DNA from 3 places in the Feifania hominis genome. Region 3 is predicted to be linked to each of the others. Evidence: predicted binding sites of a transcription regulator. Region 3 holds the regulator's gene; each other region holds the start of a gene.
The links. Region 3 encodes HrcA, which represses chaperone genes, less so after heat shock. Its sites were predicted from a motif close to TGTTAGCACTCNNNNNNNNNGAGTGCTAACA; they were not measured.
Positions count from the first base shown of each region.

Region 1: the regulator HrcA is predicted to act here: its motif matches at 1,655-1,685, upstream of H8695_RS10210 (Hsp20/alpha crystallin family protein).
Region 2: the regulator HrcA is predicted to act here: its motif matches at 1,326-1,356, upstream of H8695_RS08635 (co-chaperone GroES).

Region 1 covers NZ_JACRSP010000005.1:34,055-37,328, forward strand. The annotation lists gene H8695_RS10200 (trypsin-like peptidase domain-containing protein) at 1-1,078, shown strand, start outside; gene H8695_RS10205 (prolyl-tRNA synthetase associated domain-containing protein) at 1,114-1,599, opposite strand; gene H8695_RS10210 (Hsp20/alpha crystallin family protein) at 1,847-2,275, shown strand; gene clpB (ATP-dependent chaperone ClpB) at 2,342-3,274, shown strand, end outside.
Region 2 covers NZ_JACRSP010000003.1:324,586-327,859, forward strand. The annotation lists gene groL (chaperonin GroEL) at 1-959, opposite strand, end outside; gene H8695_RS08635 (co-chaperone GroES) at 977-1,261, opposite strand; gene H8695_RS08640 (helix-turn-helix domain-containing protein) at 1,577-1,777, opposite strand; gene H8695_RS08645 (helix-turn-helix domain-containing protein) at 1,869-2,171, shown strand; gene H8695_RS08650 (THUMP domain-containing protein) at 2,247-3,274, opposite strand, start outside.
Region 3 covers NZ_JACRSP010000002.1:587,356-590,629, reverse strand. The annotation lists gene hemW (radical SAM family heme chaperone HemW) at 1-1,057, shown strand, start outside; gene hrcA (heat-inducible transcriptional repressor HrcA) at 1,240-2,280, shown strand; gene grpE (nucleotide exchange factor GrpE) at 2,308-2,886, shown strand; gene dnaK (molecular chaperone DnaK) at 2,933-3,274, shown strand, end outside.

The DNA of each region.
Region 1 (3,274 bases), on a different contig from region 3:
AAAGGTATCAGATGCCGTCTTCTATGTACAGACGTATCTGGGCGGAGTACCCTACAGCACGGGAAGCGGCTTTTTTGTGACACCGGATGGCGTGGCGCTGACCAACTATCATGTGATTGAATATACCACCCAGGCCTATATGCAGACAACGGATGGACGTATCTATCCCATTGAGCGGGTGCTTACCTATGACAGCGGGCAAGACTATGCGGTCGTAAAGGTATCTAAAACTGATGTGGACGGCAATACCGTTAAGTCATTTCCGTTTCTTACTCTTCAAACAAAGTGGGAGTCAGGGGATGTTGTCTATGCGATTGGCAGCCCTCTTGGTTTACAAAATAGCATCTCACAGGGAATCATCAGCAGCGTTGAGCGCGTTGTTGATGGATTTCCCTACATTCAGTTCACCGCGCCCATTTCACCAGGCAACAGCGGCGGTGCACTGGTAAACAGCAGAGGTGAGGTCATCGGAATTCCGACTTGGCATATTACCAACACACAGAATTTAAACTTCGCCGTTCCGGCAACGGCCATTGACTGCGATGCTTTTACCCAAGCGGGAATGACGTATGCCGCAGTATACGAGCAGGAGTTTAAGAACCGTGTTGCCCAGGCGCCCGATCTTGGACAAAATATCTATTATGAAGACGAGCCCACGCTCACCATAAATGAGACGGTGATCGAACCCGGAGATACGATCCGCGCTTCGTTCTGCGTTAATCTGGATGTGGATCTATACAATTTTTATTTACCAGTTCGGGCAAAAATACTGCTGATTTCCGGGGGACTTCGTATTGCTTATACCCCGGAAGAGGATCGTTATGCCCAGTCGCTGGGCTACCTCGACATGAACGACTTTGTAAACAATGCACTTATTGTGACGGTCGATGATTATGTTACCAACGATACACTTTTTTACACGCGGCCTGAGCGCGATGGTGCAAACAGCCGCATTTGGGTCGCCGATGGAATCTGGTTGGAGCCGGGCTGGTATCGGATATTTGTCATGCAGGGAATTGAATGGGGAGAACCGTGGCTAAATAAGGATTACTTTCTCTACTTGAACTTTGAATGGTAACAAAAGCGCCCCGGCCTATGGCCGGGGCGCTTTTGCTACAGCACGATCTCACTGACCGGGTTTCCGTTTTCGCGAATGAGCCGCAGAAGATCGTCACAGCGCAGCCAGAGCGTGGCCGTGTTCTCCCCCGGGTGGACGCCCAGTCGCTCGCAGCCGCACAGGTCGCGGTCGATGGCGACCTCCACCAGACCCTCGGAGTCGTGCAGCACACCGAGGGGCGTCACCGCGCCCTTTGTCAGACCCAGATGCTTCATCAGGCGCTGCTCGCTTGCAAACGACAGCCGGGTCGTGCCGAGCTGTTCGGCAATGGCCGCAAGATCCGCCCGCTTGTCGCTTCGCACCACGGCGAGAATGTGCCGCCGGCCCTTGGCGTCGCGCAGAAAGAGGTTTTTCGCCACCTCTCCACGCTCACAGATGCCGAGCTCGCGCATCTCGTCAATGGTGAAGACCGCCGGGTGCTCCTCGAGCTCATAGGCGATGCCCGCCGCGTCGAGACGGGCCAGAATGTCGCTGCGCGTCATGAGAATCCCTCCTGTTCTGCGTCAAGTGTACCAGATTGCGCCGCCCCGCGCAAGATTTTAGCACTCGAACACTTAGAGTGCTAAAGTTAACAATTTGGACACATTTTCTCAACCAAATGGTCACAAATAGACTCTAGAATAAACTTGTAAACAAAAGAGAGCGAAAGACCCCGAAAACGGGGCGAATCAAACGCCTCTCGCTTACACAAGCTAAACAAAATACATCTTAATATATGGAGGGTTTTTTATGTTTGAATTGATGCCTTTTGGCCGCAGAAGCAACTCGCTTTCCCGCTACTTTGACGAGATGGAGAAAAACTTCTTCGGCGACAGCAAGACGAGCCTGTGCGAGTGCCGCACCGACATTCTCGACCAGGGCGACCACTATCTGCTCAAAGCGGAGCTTCCGGGCTTTCGCAAGGAGGACGTCAAGGTCGACCTCGGCGACGGGGTGCTGACCATCCGCGCGGAGCACAGCGAGCAGAGCTCCTCCGGCGAGGGGGAAAACTACATTCGCCGCGAGATGCACTACGGCGCCTATGAGAGAAGCTTCGGCACCGAGGGCATTGACGTGGGCAGGATCGAAGCCAAATACGAAAACGGCATTTTGGAGCTGACGCTTCCCAAGGAGGCTCCTGCCAAACAGGAAGTCACCCGCAGAATTGAGATCAAATAGGCGGGCGAACAGAGGGGGATCCTGGTGATCCCCCTCTTTTACTAGAAATGGAAGGGAGGCATGTCCATGAACATGCAGAAATTCACCCGAAAATCCCTTGAGGCCATCGAGGCCGCCCAGTCGCTGGCCATTGAAAACCAGAACCAGCAGATCGAGCAGCAGCATCTGCTTTTGGCGCTGCTGCGGCAGGAGAACGGGCTCATCCCCGAGCTTCTTCGCAAGATGGGCGTGGACGCGGGCGCCGTCGAGAGCGAGGCCGCGCGCCTGGTGGGGGCGCTGCCCGGCGTGTCGGGCCCCGGCCGTGAGGCCGGCAAAATCTACATCTCACCCGAGGTGGACGCTGCCCTGAACGAGGCGGAGAAGACCGCCGCGGGCATGAAGGACGAATACGTCTCGGTGGAGCACATCTTTCTCGCGCTCCTGCAGGGGCCGAATCAGGCGCTCGCCGGGCTCTTCAAGACTTTTTCGCTCACCCGCGAGCGCTTTCTCAAGACCCTCGTGTCGGTGCGCGGCAACGCCCGCGTGACAAACGACACCCCTGAGGAGACCTATGACGCGCTCAAAAAGTACGGCGACGACCTCGTCGAGCGCGCCCGCTCAAAGAAGCTCGACCCGGTCATCGGCCGCGACGACGAGATTAGAAACGTCATCCGCATCCTCTCGCGCAAGACCAAGAACAACCCCGTTCTCATCGGCGAGCCGGGCGTCGGCAAGACGGCCATCGCCGAGGGCCTCGCGCAGCGCATTGTGCGCGGCGACGTGCCCGCGAGCCTCAAGGACAAGACCATCTTCGCGCTCGACATGGGCGCGCTCGTGGCGGGCGCGAAGTACCGCGGCGAGTTTGAAGAGCGCCTCAAGGCCGTTTTGAGCGAGATCAAAAAGAGCGACGGCCGCATCATCCTCTTCATCGACGAGCTGCACACCATCGTCGGCGCGGGCAAGACCGAGGGCGCGATGGACGCGGGCAACCTCTTAAAGCCCATGCTCGCGCGCGGCGAG
Region 2 (3,274 bases), on a different contig from region 3:
TGTTTGGCGCGGCCGAGCATGTCGACAGTGGCGTTCTTGAGCTCATAGCCGAGCTCTTCGCTGATGACCTGGCCGCCGGTCAGGATGGCGATATCCTGCAGCATCTCTTTTCTTCTGTCACCGAAGCCCGGAGCCTTGACGCACACGCAGGTGAACGTGCCGCGCAGACGGTTGACGAGGATGGTCGCAAGGGCCTCGCCCTCGACGTCCTCGGCGATGATGACGAGTTTTTTGCCCGACTGCACGATCTGCTCGAGCAGCGGCAGGATCTCCTGGATGTTCGAGATCTTCTTGTCGGTCAGAAGCAGGTAGGCGTCGTCGATGACGGCCTCCATCTTATCGGTGTCGGTGGCCATGTAGGGCGAGATGTAGCCACGGTCGAACTGCATGCCCTCGACGACCTCAACGGTGGTCTCGGCGGTCTTGCTCTCCTCGACGGTGATGACGCCGTCCTTGGAGACCTTGCCCATGGCCTCGGCGATCAGCTCGCCGACGTGCTCGTCGCCGGAGGAGACGGTCGCGACGCGCGCGATGTCGCCCGAGCCGTTGACGGCCTTGGCGGATTCGACGATGGCGCTGACAACAGTCTCGACCGCCTTGTCGATGCCGCGCTTGATGTCCATCGGGTTCGCGCCGGCGGCAACGTTCTTGTTGCCCTCGCGGACCATGGCCTGCGCGAGCAGGGTGGCGGTGGTGGTGCCGTCGCCGGCGATGTCGTTGGTTTTGACAGCCACTTCTTTGACCAGCTGCGCGCCCATGTTCTCAAAGGGGTCGGACAGCTCGATCTCCTTGGCGATGGTGACGCCGTCGTTGGTGATCAGCGGGCCACCGTAGCTCTTCTCGAGAACGACGTTTCTGCCTTTCGGTCCCATGGTGATTTTTACGGTGTTTGCCAGTTTATCAATACCGGTCTGAAGGGCCTTTCTGGCCTCTTCGCCGTAAGCAACCTGTTTTGCCATTGTTCGTTACCCCTTTCTTACTCCACAATTCCGAGAATGTCGTTTTGTTTGACGATGATGAGCTCCTCGCCGTCGAGCTTGACCTCGGTGCCGGCGTATTTGTTGAAGATGACCTTGTCGCCAACCTTGACTTCCATCTTCACTTCTTTGCCGTCAACGACTCCACCCGGACCGACTGCCAGGACCTCAGCAACCTGCGGCTTCTCCTTTGCGGCGCCCGTGAGGATGATGCCGCTCTTGGTCGTCTCTTCGACCTCTGCCATCTTGACAACGATCTTGTCAAACAGTGGTTTTATTTGCATAAGAAAGACCTCCTTTAAAAATTTCCTGTTCCTGATTTTCATCTGGCACTCGTGAATCTCGAGTGCTTAGCACTCATTTCGCTTGAGTGCTAAAGCTATTGTAATGGATGGCTCCGGAAAAATCAAGGGGAATTGTTCAAATTTACAAATTTGTAACAAATACACGAAGCCGGCGGCAGCAGACGGCGCAGGCGAGGAGCGCTGTGGGCTCAGAGAGCCGCGCAGGCAATAAAAGCCGCGCAGGCGGCGCAGGCGCAAAAAAGGCCACGCAAGCGGCGCAAACGGCAAAAAAGGCCGCGCATGCGGCCCGCTCTTTTATTTCTCGGTGCGCCCGAGCAGATAGTCCACGCTGACACCGTAGTAGTCGGCGAGTTTTACCAGCACATGGGGAGGGATCATTCGCTTGCCGCTCTCGTAGTAGGAGTAGGTGCGCTGCGGCACATTGATCAGCTGTCCCAGCTGCTGCTGTGTCAGATCATGGTCCTCCCGCAGGTCGCGCAGGCGCGGATATTTCATGCTTCATCACCAACGCAAGTATAGGCTAGAACAAATTGGTCTATTGATTTATAGAACATATTGTTCTATTCTGTGCGTAAGAGGTGAAATTATGACAGAGAAGAATCTGGAATGGTATGAAATTGTAGGGAGAAATCTCAGATGGCTTCGCGCGGGGGAGAATTTGAGCATCGCCGAACTCTCGCGGCGCACAGGGGTCTCGAGAGGAATGCTCACGCGGCTCGAGCGCGAGGAGCATGTGGCGCGCTTCTGTGTGAGCCATGTCAAGAAGCTGTGCGACTATTTCGGCGTCATGGCGTGGGAGCTGCTGGAGTCCGATCTGACACGGCGCCGCGGCGATGAGCGGCGGCCGGGGACAGACCCGTCCGGCGGAGAGTGTGGCACGGCGCCTTGATGGAGTGGGGAGCGCTGGCCGTGAAAAGGGCCCGCCGCATTCTGCGGCGAGCCCTCCGGTTGTATGCGGCGAATTCTACCGCCGCTCGCGCGGGGTGAAGTACTGGTAGAGATCACACTTGATCATGCCGTTGTACATCTTGCGCTTTTTGGTGGCGCGACGGCCGAAGTGCTTTTCAAACTCCTCGTCGGAGGTGATGATATAGCAGTTGAAGCCGGGCAGAGCCGAAAAGGCGCGCCCCATCACCCGGGCGAGAGCCTGCGCCTCGCTGCGCTCGAGCATGCGCTCGCCGTAGGGGGGATTGCAGGCGATGACGCCGCGCTCCGCCGCCGGGCGGAAGTGCTTCACATCGCAGACCGTCGCCTCAACGTGGTGTGAGACGCCGGCGAGGGCGGCGTTTTTCTTCGTCAGCTCGGCCATGGCGGGGTCAATGTCCGACGCGTGGACGACAAAGTCCGCACGGCGGATGGCCGAGAGAGCCTCCTCGCGTGCGGCGCGCATGAGAGCCCGGTCGAAGCAGGGCCACTGCTCGACGAGAAAGGAGCGCCGAAGCCCCGGCGCAATGTTTGCGCCGAGCAGCGCCGCCTCGATGGCGATGGTGCCGCTGCCGCACATCGGGTCGTAGAAGTTGACGTCGGGAAAGAAGCGCGCCGTTTTGACGATGGCCGAGGCCAGCGTCTCGCGAAGGGGAGCCATGTTGGCGTTCTCGCGGTAGCCGCGCTTGTGGAGCCCCTCGCCCGAGGTGTCGAGCAGCAGCGAGACGCGGTCGTGAAAGAGAAAGAACTCGATGGGAAACTTTGGCCCGGTCTCGGCGAACCACTCGACGCGGTGGGTCTGGCGCAGCTTGTCGACCACCGCCTTTTTGACGATGGACTGGCAGTCGGGCACACTGAAGAGCCGGCTTTTGAGCGCGTGGCCGGTCACGGGGAAGGCGCCGTCTTTCGGAATGAAGCGCGCCCAGTCGGCGGCCTTGGTGCCCTCGAAGAGCTCGTCGAATGTGAGCGCCTGAAAGTTTGCCACCTCGATGAGCACCCGCTCGCCCTCGCGCAGGTTGAGGTTGGCGCGGGCCACGGCTGAAAAATCGCCGAAGAAGCTCACGCGGC
Region 3 (3,274 bases):
TAAAAGTAAAATAGATGAGTATTTAAACGCTCTGTATTTACAAATGGAGGCCTACTCGCTCCAGACATCGGCCTGTGTTGTGGGCACGCTCTATGTCGGCGGGGGCACGCCGTCGCTTCTGACGCCGAAGCAGATCGGCGAACTCTTCGCCCGGGTGAAAAAGAACTTTCGCCTTGCGCGTGACTGCGAGATCACCGTGGAGGTCAACCCCGCCTCGGCCATGAAGAAGACGCTGCGGGCGCTGCGGCGGGCGGGGGTCAACCGTCTGTCGATCGGGCTTCAGTCCACTCACGATGAAGAGCTCGCGGCCCTCGGGAGACTGCACACCTGGGAGCAGTTTCTTGAGACCTACACGCTCGCGCGAAAGCTCAGGTTTCAAAATGTGAGCGTCGATCTGATGTACGGCATCCCGCAGCAGACGCCCGAGAGCTTCGCCGAGACATTGCGGCGGGTGATAGAGCTTGGGCCCGAACATGTTTCGGCCTACGGGCTGCAAATCGAAGAGGGCACGCCGTTCTTCGAGCGGCGAGCGAGCCTCGCGCTGCCCGATGAGGAGAGCGAGGTCGCCATGTACGAGCTTGCCGTCCGGCTGCTCGGCGAGGCGGGGTACCGCCACTATGAGATTTCCAACTACGCCCGCGAGGGCTTTGAGAGCCGCCACAACCTGCGCTACTGGAACTGCGACGACTATCTGGGCCTCGGTACGGCGGCAGCCTCCTACTTCTGCGGCAAGCGTTTTCGCTTCGCAGCGGATATGGAGCGCTACATCGCCGCCTCAAAGAACAACTTCGAGGGCATTGTCGAGGACTACTTCGAGATCCCTCTGCGCGAGAACATCGGCGAGTATGTCATGCTCCGCCTGCGCCTGGCGGACGGGGTGGACAAGGCGGCCTTTTTCCGGCTCTTCCGTCGACAGTTCGACGAGCTCTTCGGGCAGAAGCTGCAGCCCTATCTGGCGCGCTCGCTCGCAGTGGACGACGGCGCCTGCGTACGCCTGACCGACGAGGGCATGTATGTTTCAAACCATATATTAAGCGATCTGATCGATTTTTCCTGAGCGATTGGGGGCGGCCGAAAGGCCGCCCTTTTTTCGGCCTCAGGCAGCCTGCGGGAATTAATAGTTTATTTACAATTGGCCACTTGACAGGGTACGGGGGAAGTGGTAAATTTAATACTGAAGTTAGCACTCGAAAGTGCGGAGTGCTAAAACAGAAAGCACGGAAAGACGGGTGAATCGAAGTGGAGCTCTCCGAGAGAAAAAAACAGATTCTGCATGCGCTGATCGAGACCTATATTCAGACGGCGGAGCCGGTGGGCTCCAAGGCGATTCTGGAGAATTACCAGATGTCGTTTTCGTCGGCCACCATCCGAAACGAGATGGCGGAGCTGACCGAGCTCGGCTACCTGGAGCAGCCCCACACCTCGGCCGGCCGTGTGCCGACCGATCTCGGCTACCGCACCTACGTGACGAGCCTGATGGGCCGCTACAGCCTGTCGAAGCGCGAGAAGAGCCGCATCGACGAGGGGCTCTCGATGCGCATCACCGAGCTTGAGCAGGCGCTCGCCAACGCGAACCGCATCATCTCGGAGCTGACGGCCTATACGTCGCTGGCGCTCACGCCGCACTTCAACACCAACTACATCAAGCGTCTCGAGATGCTCTACATCGACCGCCACACGTTTCTCTTAGTGGTGATGACGTCGAACGGCCTGATCAAAAACCGTGTCTGCCGGCTCAACGTCGAGATCGACCCCGACACCCTCGGGCGCATCGCCGCCATCCTGCAGCGGCGGCTGACCGGTGTGCCGCTCGACTTGATTACGCTCAGGCGCATCAGCCGGCTCGAGGACGAGCTCATGGAGTTTCGCTTCTTTTTGCAGCCGATTCTGCGCTTTGTGGAACAGACGCTCAGCGAGATCGATCAGACCGAGGTCTTCACCGAGGGAGTCGGAAACATTCTCGACTTTCCCGAGTACCGCGACGTGTCGCGGGCAAAGGAGTTTTTCAACTTTCTCGGCGACAAGCAGGAGATCAAGAACATGCTCGCCCCCACTGCAGATACGGGCATTCGCATCATCATCGGCGATGAGAACCCGGTGCTCTCGGTACTGCAGAGCAGCTTGATTATCGGCAACTACCGAGTGGGCGAGAAAGTGGTGGGCGCGATTGGCATCATCGGGCCGACGCGCATGGACTACAGCAAAGTTGTGGGAAAACTTGACTACTTTACCAAAACGTTGAGCAAACTTCTCTCAGAGACGTTCTATGACGACGAATAACATGACGAAATGACGGAGGCGTGAACATTGCCAAATCAGGAAGAGACAAAAAAGAACGGCGGGCAGCAGGATCCGCAGCCCGAACAGCCCCAGGAGACTTTACAGGACGAGACACAACCCGAGAACACCGAGCCGCAGGCGCCCGAGCAGTCCGATATGGTGGAGAGAGGCGCTTTTGACGAACTCAAGGGAAACTTTGACGAACTCAACGAAAAGTATCTGCGCATGGCGGCCGAGTACGACAACTACCGCAAGCGAACCCAGAAGGAGAAAGACGCCCTCTACGCCGACGCTCAGATGGCGACGCTCAAGGAGCTGCTACCGGTGCTCGACAATCTCGAGCACGCGCTCGCCTGCGAGGGCGACGAGCAGGAGCCTTTCCGCAAGGGCGTGGCGCTGGTGCTCAAGTCGTACCAGGATATTCTCACAAAGATGGGCGTCAGCGAAATTGACAACAGCGTTCCTTTCGACCCGGCGTTTCACTATGCGATCGCCCACGTTGAAGATGAGAGCCTGCCCGAGAACGCCATCGCCGAGGTGATGCAGAAAGGGTATCTGTTCAAGGACCGCGTTCTGCGCTACTCGATGGTGAAAGTGGCAAATTAAACCGAGCAAAGAGAATATTTTTCTTTAAGATAGGGAGGAAATTACTATGAGCAAAATCATTGGCATTGACCTTGGTACTACCAATTCCTGTGTTGCGGTGATGGAGGGCGGCGAGCCCGTCGTCATCCCGAACGCCGAGGGCGGCAGAACGACCCCGTCGGTGGTCGCGTTTTCCAAGACCGACGAGAGAATGGTCGGCCAGGTTGCAAAGCGCCAGGCCATCACCAACCCCGACCGCACGGTCATCTCCATCAAGAGAGAGATGGGCACCGACAACCGCGTGACCATCGATGGAAAGAAGTACACCCCGCAGGAGATCTCCGCGATGATTCTCGCGAAACTGAAGACCGACGCGGAAAACTACCTCGGCGAGAAAGTCTCGCAGGCG